2 regions of the Metaplanococcus flavidus genome follow, and region 2 is predicted to be linked to the other one. Evidence: riboswitches for the same ligand, from Rfam matches in the RefSeq annotation. Region 2 holds a riboswitch; the other holds the start of a gene.
What was found. A riboswitch is a leader RNA that binds a small molecule or an ion and turns the genes downstream of it on or off. The one in region 2 is predicted to bind thiamine pyrophosphate.

Region 1 (8,187 bases), on a different contig from region 2:
TATTCTTAATTTTAAGGGTATCACTTCCCAAGTTCAGTGGGAGTGATCGAAATCGATCTTCGAGGGAAGCACTCCTTTTGATTCGTGGCCACCATCAACGTGACTTCATCTAAAATATACCTTGTATTAAGAACATGCTAACCGTTCGTAAAAGTACACCTTTACGAACAATAAAAGAGCAACGGGTTACTGTATAACCGCTGCTCTTCCGATGTTTTAAGATTTTTCTTAGAAAATATTCCTTAAATTGAAAGTGGAAAAACTAATTCACTAACACCCTCTGTGGCTCCTGTGTATTACTTAGGTTAGAATTTCACATCCTCGAGTTTGTCTCCATGGGACTCATATCCCTTCAAGTACTTAATCCGCCGCTGTACAGCTGTTTCACCTACTTGTTCGTCAGCGTGATAGGATGAACGCACCATTGGTCCAGCTTCGCAATGTTTAAAGCCTTTCTCGAGCGCGATTTTTTTCAATTCCGCAAATTCATCCGGATGGTAATATCGCTCCACATTTAAATGTTTACGGGTTGGCTGAAGATATTGGCCAAGCGTTAATATATTCACATTATGCTCAAGAAGGTCATCCATTGCCTGCAGGATCTCTTCCTTCGTTTCACCAAGCCCGACCATCAAGCTCGATTTTGTAGGGACATGTGGAGCAATTTCTTTCACACGTGCCAATAATTTTAGCGAACGATCATATGTCGCTTTTGCCCTTACCCTCTTCGTGAGGCGTCGGACTGTTTCGATATTGTGATTGAAAATATCCGGTTGGCTATCCATTAATGTATGCAGGCTTTCATAGTCGCCTTTCATATCCGAGGGCAGTATTTCTATCGTGGTACCAGGCATTCTTCTGCGGATTGCACGCACTGTTTCTGCAAATACTGCTGCACCGCCATCATTTAAATCGTCCCGTGCAACTGCTGTTACCACCACGTGCTTGAGCTCCATGATTTCCGTCGATTCCGCGACCCGTTCCGGCTCTCCCCAGTCAAGTTCATTTGGAATCCCTGTTTTTACTGCACAAAATCGACAAGCTCGTGTGCATGTATCGCCCAAAATCATAAATGTTGCAGTCCGCCGCTCACTCCAGCACTCGTGAATATTCGGACACTTTGCCTCTTCGCATACTGTATTCAATTTCTTCTCGCGCATCAGACTTTTCAAGTCGGTATAGGTTTTATTCGTATTTAATTTAACTTTCAGCCATTCAGGCTTACGGACGTAATCGTTTTTTTGGGTCATGGTGTTTACTCCCCTTTTCCTTCTCGTATGTAATTCCATTCCTCACTTGCGTACTTCTTCTCAAGTTCGTATACTTCGCTCAACAACTCGTTCGGCGGTTCAAATGCTTTTAATCGAATACCAAGTCCTTTTTCGAACCCAGCTCGAAAAGCAGTTTTTACTTCTTCTAAGTTCGCAGGCTTTGGCAGTAAATCATTGATAGCAACAGCCTTGGTGCGGAAGGCAGTACGAGCTTTTTCTTTCATACATTCATCCGGATAAACAAACAGTTCAAATAGCTTTCGTTCGTCCATATTTAAAGGAATAGAACCATGTTGAAGGATGACTCCTTTTTTGCGAGTTTGAGCGCTGCCGGCTGCTTTTTTCCCTTTTACGGTCAATTCATACCAGGACGGTTCCTCAAAGCATACAGCCGATCTAGATAACCTTTTTCTCACAGGATGTGCAAGTTCCGCTTCAACCCCCAAAAATCGGTACCCTTCTATTAATCCTTTGGATAGGATAAGATAAGCTTCTTTTACTGTCTTTGGCATAACTGGATGAGCTTCTGATATCAGGATACTGTAAGTAAGTTCTTGATCATGAAAGACTGCCTTTCCACCTGTTTGTCTGCGGACAAGCGGGATTCCATACTTTTCAGCATTTTCGATATCGATATTGTCTTTCACTTTTTGAAAGAAACCCACTGAGATACCAGCTGGCGACCAGCTATAAAATCGCAACACGGGCGGGATGTCTCCTCTACTATGCCAGTTCAGCAAAGCTTCATCCATGGCCATATTAAAGGCCGGCGTACCAGAACCTGAATCGATGTATAGCCATGTTTCGTTCATGTTCTTCTCCTCTCTGCTAGGCTAATGCCGATTGTTTTTCCTCGGTTTTTGCACAAAAAAACACCGCTCTCCATGAAAGGAAGCAGTGTATGCGGATTTTCTATTAGCATACGCGCCACTTCCCTACGCTGGCATGGTCCAGATCAGGTTCAAAGGGTTTGAGTAAATACTCATCTCAGTTAAATAACACCCCTAGTGATTATATTTAAGTTAACCTCAATGTATAGTTTGCAGAAATTGATGTCAAGTCGAAGTTGCAAGTTCCCAATCATAAAAATTCAGCCAGAATGATGCTTGAATATTTTTCTAGCGCTTGTTAGATCATTCTGGTTTTTGATTTAAAGCAATTGCCCCCTTTTTTTCTTGCCTTCAAAAATTTATTCAGATAATGCAGTACTATTTAATTGCATCAAAAATTCACAATATATCATGCTGGAATAAATAGGGTTTTATAAATAAAAACTTTCGTAAAATATACTTAAGTGAACAAACTATGCGTTACGTTAACTATTCATTGATTAATTTACACATAATTATTTTCCGTCTCTTCCTTTTTCTATTTATTCATTTACACAAGATATTTTACGCTCTCAGAAAGAGGGAAAGAAGAGTCGGAACAAAACCCTTCTTCTTTCTCTTTTTATGTATGTTGTATTCTTATTAAGGATTACAATAGCTAACCTAAAGTGCTTTTTTGTCTTCTAAATATAAAAGACCAGCGGATTTCAAACGATGTCTTACTGAGATTCCAATCCAAGCGGCAAGCACAGCTTTAATAAGGCCGACTAAAATGAATGGGACAAATCCACCCATTAATGCTCCGGTCCACGAAAGATTGGCGAAAATCTTCAACCAGGCAGTTCCCACAGTCAATACCATAAACATACCGATGACATTGGCAATTATGGCATTGATAAACGTAAAACTCGTTTTTTCGAGATAATAACCAATACTGAAAGCGGTCGGAATAAAACCGACTAGATATCCGCCGGTCGGTCCGAATAAGCTACCGAGTCCACCTGACATTTGAGCAAAAACAGGGATGCCAACTGCACCCAACCCCAAATAAACTACAACAGATAAAGTTCCGTATTTGGCCCCTAAAATTGTTGCGGCCAAACCGATTGCAAGTGTTTGTCCTGTGATCGGGACTAAAGGCAGTGGGATTGTCACCTGTGCCAGTATTCCGATGATTGCTGCAAATAAAGCTGTAATAATCATCATTCTCAATTTGAAATTAGATTCTGTCATTTTATCCTCCCTCAATTGTGTTAACCTTATTTAAATAAAGGTTAACTTATATGGTATCATAGTTCTTATAATGACTAGATAAATATTTCTAGAGGTGTTAGGCTGTTTGTAGATATACTAAAAAACTGAATAATTAAAGCACTAGGGGAGTCCATTAGACTGAGACGGATATAATCCGGACCCTTTGAACCTGATCTAGTTGAGACTAGCGTAGGGAAGTGGTTACTGTATGCTGTTTCTATTAGGGATACTATAAAACCACTCCGACGTCGGGGTGGTTCTTTTTATTTAGTAGCGTTGTTATCAGGCGTTGAATTTCAAGGCACCTATAAAGGAGGCAAAAATGAAAACAGGGGAACTGCATCTAATCTCTACGGGCAATCAAAGGACCGAGGAACTAGCAGACATTCTTAGTCAAATTCATCCTTATATAGATTTTATCCATCTGCGGGAAAAAGCGAGAAGTGCTAAAGATATATACCAATTGATCCAACTATTGATCGATAAAAAAGTTCCACGTTCAAAAATAGTTATGAATGACCGTATCGATGTGGCAATGGCTGCAAATATCAATTCCATTCAACTGGCTTCAAACTCATTGCCAGTCGAACTTGTAAAAAAAACGTTTCCGCATGTAAAAGCGGGGTGTTCTATCCACTCCGCTGAGGAAGCACGATTAGCAGAAAAAAATGGAGCTGATTTTTTATTTTTTGGCCATATCTATCCGACACAATCGAAGCTAGGTCTATCCCCTAGAGGAATTGAACACCTGAGAATCATAGTTGAGTCAGTCGATATACCAGTGATTGCCATTGGTGGAATTACTCCGAACCTTACGCCCGAAGTAGTTAAAGCTGGAGCGAAGGGGATTGCTGTGATGTCGGGGGTGTTGGAAGACGCAGATCCTTTAAAGACCGTACAGTCGTATCGGACGTCTTTGACAAAGGAATGAGGATATTCGTAACAGTTTGGAGGAAGGTTAGTGAACAAAACATATGATGCCATTCTAGTGGGTGGCGGAGTGAATGGTGGCGCCATCGCATATAACTTGGCAAAAGAAGGATTAAAGGTTTTGCTTTTGGAAAAAGATCGTTTTGCGAGTAAAGCGTCTGGAGCTGCGGCTGGGATGTTGGGTGCACAAGTGGAATTTGACGGTGTAGGTCCGCTTTTTCAGTTGGCAAAGAAGAGCAGGGCGATGTTTAGTGGAATTGCTGAAGAATTGAAGATGCTCAGTGGAATCGATATTGAATTAAAAAATCAGGGCATTTTAAAAGTTGCTTTAACTGAAACGCAACAAACCAACCAAGTAAGGGATGCCCGAATCTATGAGAAGAACGGGGAGGGCGCGCAACTGCTCACAGTCGAGGAAACAAGGAATAGAGAGCCTTCATTAACAAAGGAAATCATGGGAGGTATGTATCTTGAACGAGACGGGCAAGTAGCAGCATCTCGATTAACATGGGGATTTATCAAATCTGCATCTGAACTCGGCTCGGTATTGAAAGAACATGTAGAAGTTTCTTCTTTTTATTTCTCTGAAGGAAAAGTGACAGGTGTAGCCACTAGTGAGGGGGATTTTTTCAGCAACAAAGTGGTGGTGACTGGAGGAGCTTGGAGCGAAAAATTATTGAAGGCTACAGGATTGTCCCTGGAAGCTTATCCGGTAAAGGGAGAATGCTTTTCTGTAAAGTCGGAAACACCCCTATTGGCCGGACCTGTTTTTTCAGAAGGCTGTTATCTTGTCCCGAAAGAAGGTGGACGAATTGTCGTAGGAGCAACAGTCATACCTTATACCTTTAACCAACAAGTCACTTTAGAAGGGCTTTCCTCATTGGTTAAGAAGGCTGAAAGTCTCGTCCCTTCTATAGTTACAGCCGAATGGGAAAGGGCGTGGGCTGGGATTCGGCCACAGACTGCTGATGGGCTGCCTTATTTAGGTGAACACCCGGCTTATCAAGGACTGTACATCGCGACTGGGCATTTCAGGAATGGGATTTTACTATCTCCAATTACTGGAAAAGTGATGGCCGAGCTAATTGTGGGAACCCGCCCTTCCATTGATATAAACCCATTTCATGTAAATCGAAAAATCTTAAACAGAAACGTCAAGAGGTGGAGTAAATGAAGTTAACAGTAAATGGAACCCAAGTGGACGTACCAAATGGAACAACAACTATAGTGGACCTGTTGCAGTATTTTGAATTGAATCAGAAAGTTATAATTGTTGAAAGAAACAATGAAATACTGGAGAAAGCAAAACATAATGAAACTCTTCTTTCTCAAGGAGATAAAATCGAATTAGTTCATTTTGTAGGAGGCGGATAACATGTTGAGAATAAATAATTTTGAGTATTCTTCCCGAGTATTGCTGGGAACGGGAAAGTATCCTGACTTTGATACCCAAAAAGCAGCGATTGATGTTTCGGGTACTGAGATTTTAACTTTTTCCGTTCGGAGAATGAATATTTTTGAAGCCAGCCAACCCAACCTCCTTGAAAAGTTGGATTTGGCAAAATACTCGTTACTGCCCAACACAGCGGGAGCAAAGAGTGCTGAGGAAGCAGTCCGAATTGCGAAATTAGCTCGAGCATCGGGTCTTTGTGACATGATAAAAGTGGAAGTTATCGGCTGTGAAAAAACTTTGCTGCCCGATCCTATTGAAACACTGAAAGCATCTGAAGAACTGCTAAAAGAAGGATTTACCGTTTTACCGTATACATCGGATGATGTGTTGCTCGCAAGACGGCTTGAAGAATTAGGTTGTCATGCTATTATGCCTGGCGCCTCTCCCATTGGCTCGGGTCAGGGAATTATCAACCGTTTAAACTTATCATATATTATTGAACAGACAACTGTTCCTGTCATTGTCGATGCAGGGATTGGAACACCTTCTGATGCGGCCATTGCAATGGAATTGGGGGCAGCAGGAGTCTTATTGAACACGGCAGTATCCGGGGCGAAAGATCCCATAAAAATGGCTCTTGCAATGAAGCTTTCAATCCAAGCAGGAAGACTCGGGTATGAGGCTGGACGTATACCGATAAGGCGATATGCTACGCCGAGTAGTCCGGTGGAAGAGATGAGCCACAAGTGAACGAAAGATACTCACGACAGGAACTTTTTGAACCGATTGGGATAGCGGGACAAAAGAAATTAAAGAAGAAGCATGTTTTAATTGTCGGTGCAGGAGCATTAGGTGCCGGCAGTGCAGAAATGCTGGTTAGAGCAGGGATAGGAAAACTCACCATCGTTGACCGGGATTATGTGGAATGGAGCAATCTTCAGCGACAACAGCTATATACGGAAAAGGATGCAGAACAACGAATTCCAAAAGCGGTGGCAGCTAAGAGCCGTTTAATGCTGGTCAATTCTGATGTAGAGATTATTAGTCATACCATGGATGTTTCAGTGAAAGAAATGACAACGCTGGTAAATGGAATCGATTTGATTTTAGATGCAAGTGATAATTTCGATATCAGAATGATCATAAATGACATTTCTCAAAAAGAACGAATTCCTTGGATTTATAGTGCCTGTGTAGGCAGTTATGGACTCTCTTATACAATTGTTCCAGATAGCACACCCTGTTTAAATTGTCTGCTTGAGGCTGTGCCTATGGAAGGATTGACCTGTGATACTGTTGGCATCATCAGTCCCGCTGTTCAAATGGTTCTTTCAATCCAGATAGCAGAGGCACTGAAAATTTTAGTGGAAGATTCAACTCAGTTAAGGAAAAAGCTTGTCTCATTCGACCTCTGGAAAAACCATTATTCATCTATTGATGTGGGGAAGTTATGGGACAAGGATTGTCCTTCTTGTGGAAAAAATCGGACATACCCTTATCTTTCTTACTCGTCCCAGTTAAAAACTGCTGTTTTATGCGGAAGAGACACCGTTCAAATCCGGCCTCCTCATCCAGTGGATAGAGATTTAGGAAAGCTGAGCACAGTTTTATCGAAGCTTGGAAGGGAAGTCTTTCGTAATCCCTATTTGCTCTCTTTTACAACGAGCGACTGTCGTCTAGTTGTTTTTAATGACGGCCGTGTTTTAATCCACGGCACAAAGAGCATCGACAAAGCTAAAAGTTTATATCACCGATATTTAAGCTAATGTTTTTTTAAAAATGTTTTCGTCTGATTGGACTGAACTACTCTAACTTTTTGAAGCCAGGATATTAATAATCTATTTAGACAGGTTCTTTTTATAAAGAGATGAATACTTTAAAAGAACTAGAGCTCAAACTTAAGAAATTGAAGTAATAATGAAAAAGTAAATTTTATGTAAATTATATATTAAATTTGGGTATTTATTGATTTTAATTGTTTATATAATCACTAATTGGAAATTAAAGGAATGACGGAAGAAAAAGGAGGGAGGACAATGTTTGATTCAGGGATTGAATTAGGGGTTGTACTGTTTCTGTTTATTTATGCCTTGGTTGTTTCTTTCATGCTCATTTCAAAAAAAAGAAAAAACTAGGAGGAATATTCATTATGTCAATCAAACCTTTTGAAAAAGTTCTGATGCTAGCAATAGCAGCTATTCTCGTTGTCTCTTCTGCATTTAGTTCCGTAGGTGCTGTCAATGCTGGAACTTCAATGTTTGAAAAAGGAACATCGATGTCGAGCAAAATGAGTTTAATCAAATCAGAAATGCGTTAAAAAATACAGAAGAGTATCAGGCATACAAAGAGAACACCAAAATTAACTCAATTTCAAAAGGTGACATAATTATCAACACAGTAGATGGTTCCAAAGGCTATATTGCATATATTGAATTCGTGTTTGGAGGACTTGCGAAAACAAGTGATAACCTCGCATACGTTCAATTCACATATGATGTAAAAAATGGGG
Region 2 (8,187 bases):
ATCTTCTGTCGTCAAAATACGCAGGTAACAAAGCCGGCCTTTTAAGAGAAGATTCATATCAGTCGGCTGAAGACGTCAGCGAAATAAACTCTTGTGCATCTTTTACGCAAAGAGCAATCCCTTTTTCCCAGAATGCTTCTTGGGTAATATCTTCTCCCAGATGCTTAAGCGCCAAGTCTTCAGCAGTCATAACAGCTGTGTCACGCAACAGGGCCATGTATTTCTCTTCGAATCCGGCGCCTTCTTCCAATGCTTTTGCATAAACGCTCAGTGAGAATAAATAGCCGAATGTGTACGGGAAGTTATAAAATGGCACGTATGTGATATAGAAATGAAGCTTGGAAGCCCAGAAATGAGGGTGGGTAGATTTCAGCCCGCCGCCGAATCCTTCGATCTGTGCCTGCTCCATCAATTCATTTAAACGCGATGCCGGAACAACGCCTTTTTTGCGCTCTTCGTAAAAACGTGTTTCAAACAGGAATCTGGAATGAATGTTCATGAAGAAAGCAACACTGCGTTGAATCTTATCTTCCAGAAGAGCAATTTTTTCTTCATCAGACGACGCATTTTTCACTGCGGCATCCGCAACGATCATTTCAGCGAAAGTGGAAGCTGTTTCGGCAACATTCATCGCGTAAGAACGGTTGATCTGGTGAACCGGACGCAAGGCATGTGAGTGGAACGCATGTCCGAGTTCATGAGCCAAAGTGGCGACATTGGACATTGAACCGCTGTATGTCATGAAGATCCGAGACTCTTCGGTCATCGGAAGGCCGGTACAAAATCCACCCGGGCTTTTGTTCGGACGATCTTCCGCTTCGATCCAGCCTTTTTCAAAAGCAGTGCGCGAGAATTTCTCGAGTTCCGGACCGAATTTTTTGAAATGCTCCAAAATGAATTCGGCGCCTTCCTGATAAGAGAAAGTTTGTGTACTTTCCGTTACAGGAGCATCCACGTCATACCACTCAAGGCCGTCTTTGCCCAGCAGTTGCGCTTTCTGGTTCAAGTAATCGACAAATGGCTGTTTGTTTTTGGAGATTGCTCCCCACATTGCATCCAGCGTCTGCTGTTTCATGCGGTTAATCTGGAGTGGCTCCTGCAAGGGGTTGTCCCATCCGCGTTTTTTGTAAGTTTCAAGACGGAATCCGGCAATCGAATTCAATGTCTTGGCAAAGAAATCTTCTTTCTCCGCCCAGGCATTTTCCAATTTTTCGTAGGATTCTTTTCTTACACCGGCGTCTGAATGAGAGCTTAGATTATTCGCCTGTCCGACAGACATGGTTTTCTCCTGACCATCGACAGTGATTTTGATTTTAATTTCCCCTACCAGCATATCGTACAGCTGGCTCCAGCCGTGATAGCCGTCCATGCTGAGCGCTGTGATCAGGTTTTCCTCTTTTTCAGAAAGCAGCAAGCGTGCTTTGTCTCGCCATTCATTGAGCACGAAATTGAATTCTTTTAACGTGTCATCCTCCATCAGCGCATTCCACACCTCATCATCCGTCCGAGTCAGGTCCTGCTGGATTTTTTGGAGTGCAGAACTGAAACGGGCACTCTGGCTCGATGACTCGCTTTGCAGCAGCGATGCTTTTTTATCTTCCGTGTCCTGCGCCATCAAACAGCCGATAAATGCACCGGACTGTCTAAGATGAAGCATCGTTTCCTTAACTGCTTCCAGCACTTCTGCCACATTCCTGGCATCTTCAGCCTTGGTGGGCACTTCGAATTTTGCTGAAAGCTTCTCGAATTCCTCTAATTTTGGTCCTGTTTCGTCCATATGTACACGTAATTCTTGTGATTCGCTCCCGCCTGGGAACAAAACATCCAAATCCCACACTTCCGGATATTTTACTGTCATGGTCCATCCTCCTGATAAACTAAATTTTCTAAAAACAATTACCAGTATACCATTTTTCTTCGGATTACGGAATAATAAACACCAGACAATTGAAAGGCTGACATAATATCGACCATTTCTTAGATTTTTATCAGCTGTGGCAAAACAGTTAATTGTTGTCCCAAACAAGGAAAGGTATACTGTAAGCGAGGAGGGATCTGAGATGTTCCGTATAATATTGATGACGATCGCATTTTTGGCCGTCGTTACCATTAACGCATTAGCAAATATACTGCCGATCAATGGCCAGACTACAGGAGAAATTTCCAACAGGCTCCCTGTTCTATTCACACCTGCCGGCTATGTCTTTTCAATCTGGTCAGTCATTTACATATTATTGGCAATCTGGATTGGCGGGTTTTGGATCCGTTATAAGAAAACCAAAGAATCCCCTGCCCCTGCCATCAGCCTTTATTTCATTTTAAGTGCCATAGCCAATATTACATGGCTGCTGCTTTGGCATTACGAGTATTTTGCCTGGTCGATTGCAGCAATGCTTGTTTACCTCGCTTCCCTTATTCTGCTGTATCTGCAATACAATAATAATGAGAGAAAATTTACCGAACGCCTTCCCATTTCAGTGAATATGGGCTGGATAAGTGTCGCCACCATTTCAAATATCAGCTACGTCCTCACTTATTACAGTTGGGGCGGATGGGGCTTGAGCAATGAATTATGGGCAGTGATTATGCTCACCGTTGCAACTGCGCTGGCTCTCCATGTACGCTTCCACCATTCAGATGTACCCTTTGCGCTTGTTTTTGTCTGGGCATTCGTCGGCATCGCCGTCAAACATGGCCTTGATGAAATGCTCGTCACAACGGCCTCTTTATTCCTGAGCGGTGTGATCGTGACAGGCATTCTGCTGATAAAGAAAAATTAAGGATATTTTGCAAAATTAAAAGCCTGCACAAGTGCAGGCTTTTTTTTCTATTCCTCTAATTTAGTTAACAGGATCGGTTCCCCTTTTGTTACAAGGACCGTGTGTTCGATTTGCGCGACCAATGACTGGTCCGGTGTGATGAATGTCCAGCCATCACCCGATTCGATGATATGCTCGGCTTTCTGCGAAATGAAGGGCTCTACTGCAAGGACCATTCCTTCTTTCAGGATAGTCGTTTCCCATGCATCGTAATAATTGAGGATGTGCTGAGGCGCTTCATGCAATGATTTACCGATGCCATGGCCGGTAAGATTTTTGATCACGAACAACCCCTGATCTTTCGCTTCACGCTCAACCGCTTTGCCGATTCCATTCAATTTCGAACCGGCTTTGACTTTTGTCATCGCCCGGTCAAAGGCTCGTTCAGCTGCTTCACAAATTTTTTCCTTTTCAGGATGATTATCTCCGACGACAAATGATATTCCTGTATCAGAGAAATAGCCTTCCAATGATCCGGAAACATCAATGTTCACGATGTCGCCTTCCTGAATCACACGTTTTCCCGGAATGCCGTGAGCGACTTCCTCATTTACGCTGATGCACGTAAACCCAGGAAAATCGTATTCGGATTTCGGCCCTGATACACCGCCCAATTCCTCGAACAGGCGACCGCCAAGTTCATCAATTTCTTTCGTTGTTACTCCCGGTTTAGTCGCAGCTCTCATCTCCTCACGGATTTTCGCGACCATCTGTCCGGCTTTTTTCAGCATTTCAATATCTTTTTCATTAGTTGCAATCATTAAATACCCTTCTTTCAAGCTTTTCTATTAAAAAATTATAACATAAGAAAAGAAGACAATCATAAAGATAGCCTTCTAAAAGGTTGTCGAAAAACCCTCAACTTCTATAACCATTGCGTTCTAGACGGAAGCTTTCCGCGGGGAGCAGGCGGATGCCGACGAAGTGCAAGATCCACTCGGGCGAAGTGTAACGAGCCCGAGTTAGCTCAGCGCGAGCCAAGAGTTGGCCGAAGGTAATTCGGCCGAGTCTTTGCGACGAAGCTAGCGGAGCGATGCAGGAGCACGGGTTTTGGCAAGCGGAGCTGTTTTGCGCAATATCGGTTTATATTTTTCTTTCTTAACAAACTAAAAGAAGACTATCATAAGATAGCCTTCCACTTTTATTCTTTCACATCGACCAGTCTTGGCGCTGCAATAAACAGAATCGAACAGACAAACGCCGTCAGCAGAAATGCCGGAATCATATAAGTCGCATTGTATCCGAACGAATACAGATAAACATTGCCAGTGGCAAATTCACGGAAGAACCAGATTCCCACAATAACGTGGACAATATAGCGCAGGAATGCACCGATAAATGCACCGGCTATAATCCAGGAAACAGCTTTTCCTTTCAGGCCGTCCCGCAGATTCTTAAAATAAGCGGTTCTCATCATGCCCGCAAAGCCTACGCTTGCAAACGCCACAATATAATCCAGTGTCACCTGAGTAAATGCGAAACCGAATGATAAGGGAACGATATAAACTCGTCCTGTGACAACCTGCAGCAAGCCGACCGCCAGTCCAGTCAGGAGACCTGCGCCTATTCCTCTGCGAAACGCCATCAGCACGATCGGAATCATGACCAGACTGACAGATCCTCCCTGTGGCATGCTGAACGCAATAAAATCCAGTACATAGCCGAGTGCGCCGAAAATCGCAATTTCGAGCATCAGCAATAATTTTTTATTCCTCATAAAATCCTCCTATGTGTTTGCACATCACCAGAAGGGCCGCCAATAAAAACCACACAAAAAGCGGCGCCAGGATAGATCCTGACGCCGCGTAAGGGCAGGTTTCCATCCACATCCCTGCGCAAGTATTAACTTACAGGTTCAAAGGGTAAGAACGTTCTCGTTCACTCTCAGCAATTGCTCCCCTTGTGGTGTATACAGTTTTTTTGTTTCATCTGTATTGTAACGAACAAAAAGAAGGGATGCAAGTTCGTTTTACCTTAAGTCATTAGGGTATTGTGAAAGTAAATGTTTCAGAAAGGCGGTGGAGGCAGCGAATAGTGCTGCTGTATTTATATGATTGAATTATTGAAAGATCTGATTAAAATTAAAAGTGATACGAAAGAAGGCGCCAATGAAGCGCTCCAATTTTGCGCTCGGTGGCTCGAACAAAGAGGAGAAAGGGTCCAAATCCATGACAATAACGGATTTTTGATGCTGACTGCCTCTAAAGGACATGGCGATGAAAAACTGATCTGGAATGGTCACGTCGATGTCGTGCCAGGCCACGAAGACCAATTCAGCCCTATGGAAGAGCTTGGCCGTTTGTATGGGCGAGGTTCAGCGGATATGAAAGCTGGCGTGGCAGCAATGATGCAGGCATTCACCGAACTGGATGCGGAAAAATTGTCCCGGGAAGTTCAGCTCCATCTCGTAACCGATGAAGAAATTGGCGGACACAATACTTCAGAATGGCTTGTTTCCCAAGGGTACAGTGGAAATTTTGTCATCTGCGGCGAACCGACCGGCTTGAAAGTCGGTCTGCAGTCAAAAGGCATTTTGCATATGGATATGGTTTTCAAAGGCAAGCCGGCACATGGCAGCAGACCTTGGGAAGGCATAAACGCCATTGAACGGGCCATGAAATATCATATGGCCATGGCGGAACTCCCTTTTCGAAAAGAATCGACGGAATATTACGAGCAGCCTTCTGTAAATCTCGCAATCATCAAAGCTGGTGAACGCTATAATATGGTTCCGGAAATCTGTGAAATGTCATACGACATCCGCTTTATGCCCGGCCAGGATCCCCAGGAAATTACGCGCCAGATGGTCGAACTCGGCGAAACGCTCGATATCGATTTTGATTACAAATCGAGTTCTGCAACAACACCTGCGCTGACCACGACCGATGAAAACCCGTACATCAAAACCTTGGAGAAAAGTATACAAAGCACTACCGGAAACGATGCCATCCTGTTTGGCCAGCACGGTGCTGCGGATACCCGCTATTATGCTGCGGTGAATGGTGGCGAAGGTGCCATCGAATTTGGTCCGACAGGCGATGACTGGCACGGCAACGCGGAATACGTTGAAATTTCCAGTGTCCATGAATACAAAGATATTCTATTGGCCCATGCAATGACTTGAATAGCATGTTTAAATCATTCCTAAAACGGGAATTTATAAAATATCTTTAAAACGAATGGAGCGATTAACATGGCAGTAGGTAGATTGTTCAAATCAGCACTTAAATATGGTCCTATAGCTTATCCGATCATCCGGAAATTCATGAATAAAAAGAAATCCAAAGGAAATGCGCAGACCAATACAAACCAGTATAAAAACAATCAATCTAAAAAATAACCGAAAAATCCCACTCCCTAATTGAAGGGAGTGGGATTTTTTTGGCTAAATGATCGGTAATATTGTCCGGAGAGCCTGATAGCCTGACTGAAGATTCGGCATCAGAAGGGCTGCTGCATCATCTTCCACTTCCTCTGCTCCTGGAGCCGGTGTCTCTTCCCTGTCTTCAGCTTGTTCGTCATTATCATCTGTGGGCTGGTCCTGTCCCGCCATGATTTCTTCAAAACTGATTGGATTCGGTTCAGGGAGTTCCCGGTCTTCGATTGTCCAGCCCCCGCGGTATTGTGCCAGGAATTGATTGGCCATTGCCTGGTAGCCTTCAATATTCGGATGGACATCGTTCGGATTGGGTACTTTCGAAGTCGCATTTTCACCAAATGCTTCATCAACCGATACGAAAATCGCACCGGCTTTCTCAGCTTCATTTCTCAGAATTTCATTCAATGTTGCCACTTGCTCCGCCAATCCTTCTTTCTGCGACTCCCGCGCATGCGGGTAAGCAAAATAATAGCCCATCACATAAATATCAGCGTTCGGTGCGGCAACAGTCAATTCATTCAAAATTTCGTCAATGTTCTGGCGTGCTCCATTCAGTGCGAAATCAGATTGTATCCGCTGAAATTGCAGCGACCCGTCAGCGGGATTGGCTTGCACCAATCGCAGCAGATCGTTTGCTCCTGCAGACAGCGTAATAATATTGGCAGAAGCAAGGACTTCCTGCGTTTCTTCTTCTTTCACCCGCTCCAGAACATCTTGAGTTGCAAACCCTGGAAAAGCGAGATCTTTCGAAAACAATGCGACCGGCTGATTGCGGCCCAATTCCTGGGCGATCAGATCGGCATACCCCGTATCGATCTGGCTTTCCGGTGTCTGCCCCGCAGCCAGTGAATCACCCAGCGCGATATAGACAGCAGGAATTTTCACCTCGGCTGCTGCCGTATCCATCATACTTACCGCCAGCAATAAAGCCAGCACCATTGCTGCTGTTTTCTTCATTTTCTTCACCTCTTAGAATGCCCAATTGCCTTTACGGAAAACCGGAATCTTCGAACCGTCTGCTGTGATGCCATCAATATCCATTTCCGCACTGCCGATCATGAAATCTTCATGGACAATCGATGTATTCAAACCGATTGCCGCCAATTGATTGCGCTCAAGATCACGGGCGCCTTCGAAGCATGTTGGATAAGAATCACCGATCGCCAGATGGTTTGAAGCATTTTCATCAAATAAAGTATTGAAGAACAAGAGACCCGAATCTGAAATCGGTGATTGATGTGGAACCAATGCCACTTCACCGAGATAGGCTGCTCCTTCATCCGAACTGATCATGTCAGTCAATAGTTCTTCGCCCTGTTCGGCTTGTGCTTTGACAATTTTTCCATCTTCAAAAGTCAGGGTGAATCCATCGATGATATTGCCCTGGTAAACCAATGGCTTCGTATTGTGGACAAAGCCATCCACTCCGTTTTTCAGCGGCACGGTATAAACTTCTTCCGTTGGCATGTTCGCGATAAACGGATTGCCCTGCGGTGTTTTTGATGCTCCTGACATCCAGATATGCTTATCGGGCAATGCAATCGTCAAATCCGTCCCAGGAGCTGTATAATGCAGTTTCACAAAGCGATGGTCATTCAACTGGGATGCACGTTTTTCGAGAAATTCAATGTGTTCTTTCCATAAAGAAACGGCATCTCCCCGTCCGATTCGCACCGTAGTAAAGATAGCTTCCCAAAGAGCTTCAATCTGCTTTTCAGGATCAAGTTCCGGAAATACTTTTGCAGCCCATTTCTGTGAAGGGATCGCAATAATCGACCAGGCCACTTTGTCGGAACCGACTGCCTGGCGATATCTCTCCAAGGCTTTGCCGGCAGCTTTTTGAGAATTTGATAAGCGTTTAGCCGGAATGCCGGTAAGCAAATCAGGATCTTCCGCATCTATCCAAAGGAATGAACCCCCCTTTTCAATAACTTCGTCGCGCTGGACTACAGACCACTCCGGATATTCTGTAAAAGCCTCGTCGGGGGC

Region 1: it holds a riboswitch for thiamine pyrophosphate, as region 2 does, so the genes downstream of both, ACFQ1X_RS14655 (lipoate--protein ligase family protein) here and thiT (energy-coupled thiamine transporter ThiT) in region 2, are expected to answer to the same signal.

What each region holds. Positions count from the first base shown of each region.
Region 1 covers NZ_JBHTKI010000022.1:223,351-231,537, reverse strand. The annotation lists gene lipA (lipoyl synthase) at 306-1,250, opposite strand; gene ACFQ1X_RS14655 (lipoate--protein ligase family protein) at 1,256-2,083, opposite strand; TPP riboswitch at 2,187-2,287, opposite strand; gene ACFQ1X_RS14650 (biotin transporter BioY) at 2,765-3,334, opposite strand; TPP riboswitch at 3,468-3,568, shown strand; gene tenI (thiazole tautomerase TenI) at 3,678-4,286, shown strand; gene thiO (glycine oxidase ThiO) at 4,317-5,459, shown strand; gene thiS (sulfur carrier protein ThiS) at 5,456-5,659, shown strand; gene ACFQ1X_RS14630 (thiazole synthase) at 5,661-6,428, shown strand; gene ACFQ1X_RS14625 (MoeB/ThiF family adenylyltransferase) at 6,425-7,444, shown strand; gene ACFQ1X_RS14620 (hypothetical protein) at 7,828-7,995, shown strand.
Region 2 covers NZ_JBHTKI010000009.1:37,466-45,652, forward strand. The annotation lists gene ACFQ1X_RS08080 (GNAT family N-acetyltransferase) at 1-57, opposite strand, end outside; gene ACFQ1X_RS08085 (M3 family oligoendopeptidase) at 59-1,858, opposite strand; gene ACFQ1X_RS08090 (tryptophan-rich sensory protein) at 2,061-2,780, shown strand; gene map (type I methionyl aminopeptidase) at 2,828-3,580, opposite strand; gene thiT (energy-coupled thiamine transporter ThiT) at 3,961-4,536, opposite strand; TPP riboswitch at 4,631-4,730, opposite strand; gene ACFQ1X_RS08105 (M20 family metallopeptidase) at 4,870-5,943, shown strand; gene ACFQ1X_RS08110 (hypothetical protein) at 6,013-6,159, shown strand; gene ACFQ1X_RS08115 (SGNH/GDSL hydrolase family protein) at 6,205-7,155, opposite strand; gene ACFQ1X_RS08120 (aminopeptidase) at 7,168-8,187, opposite strand, start outside.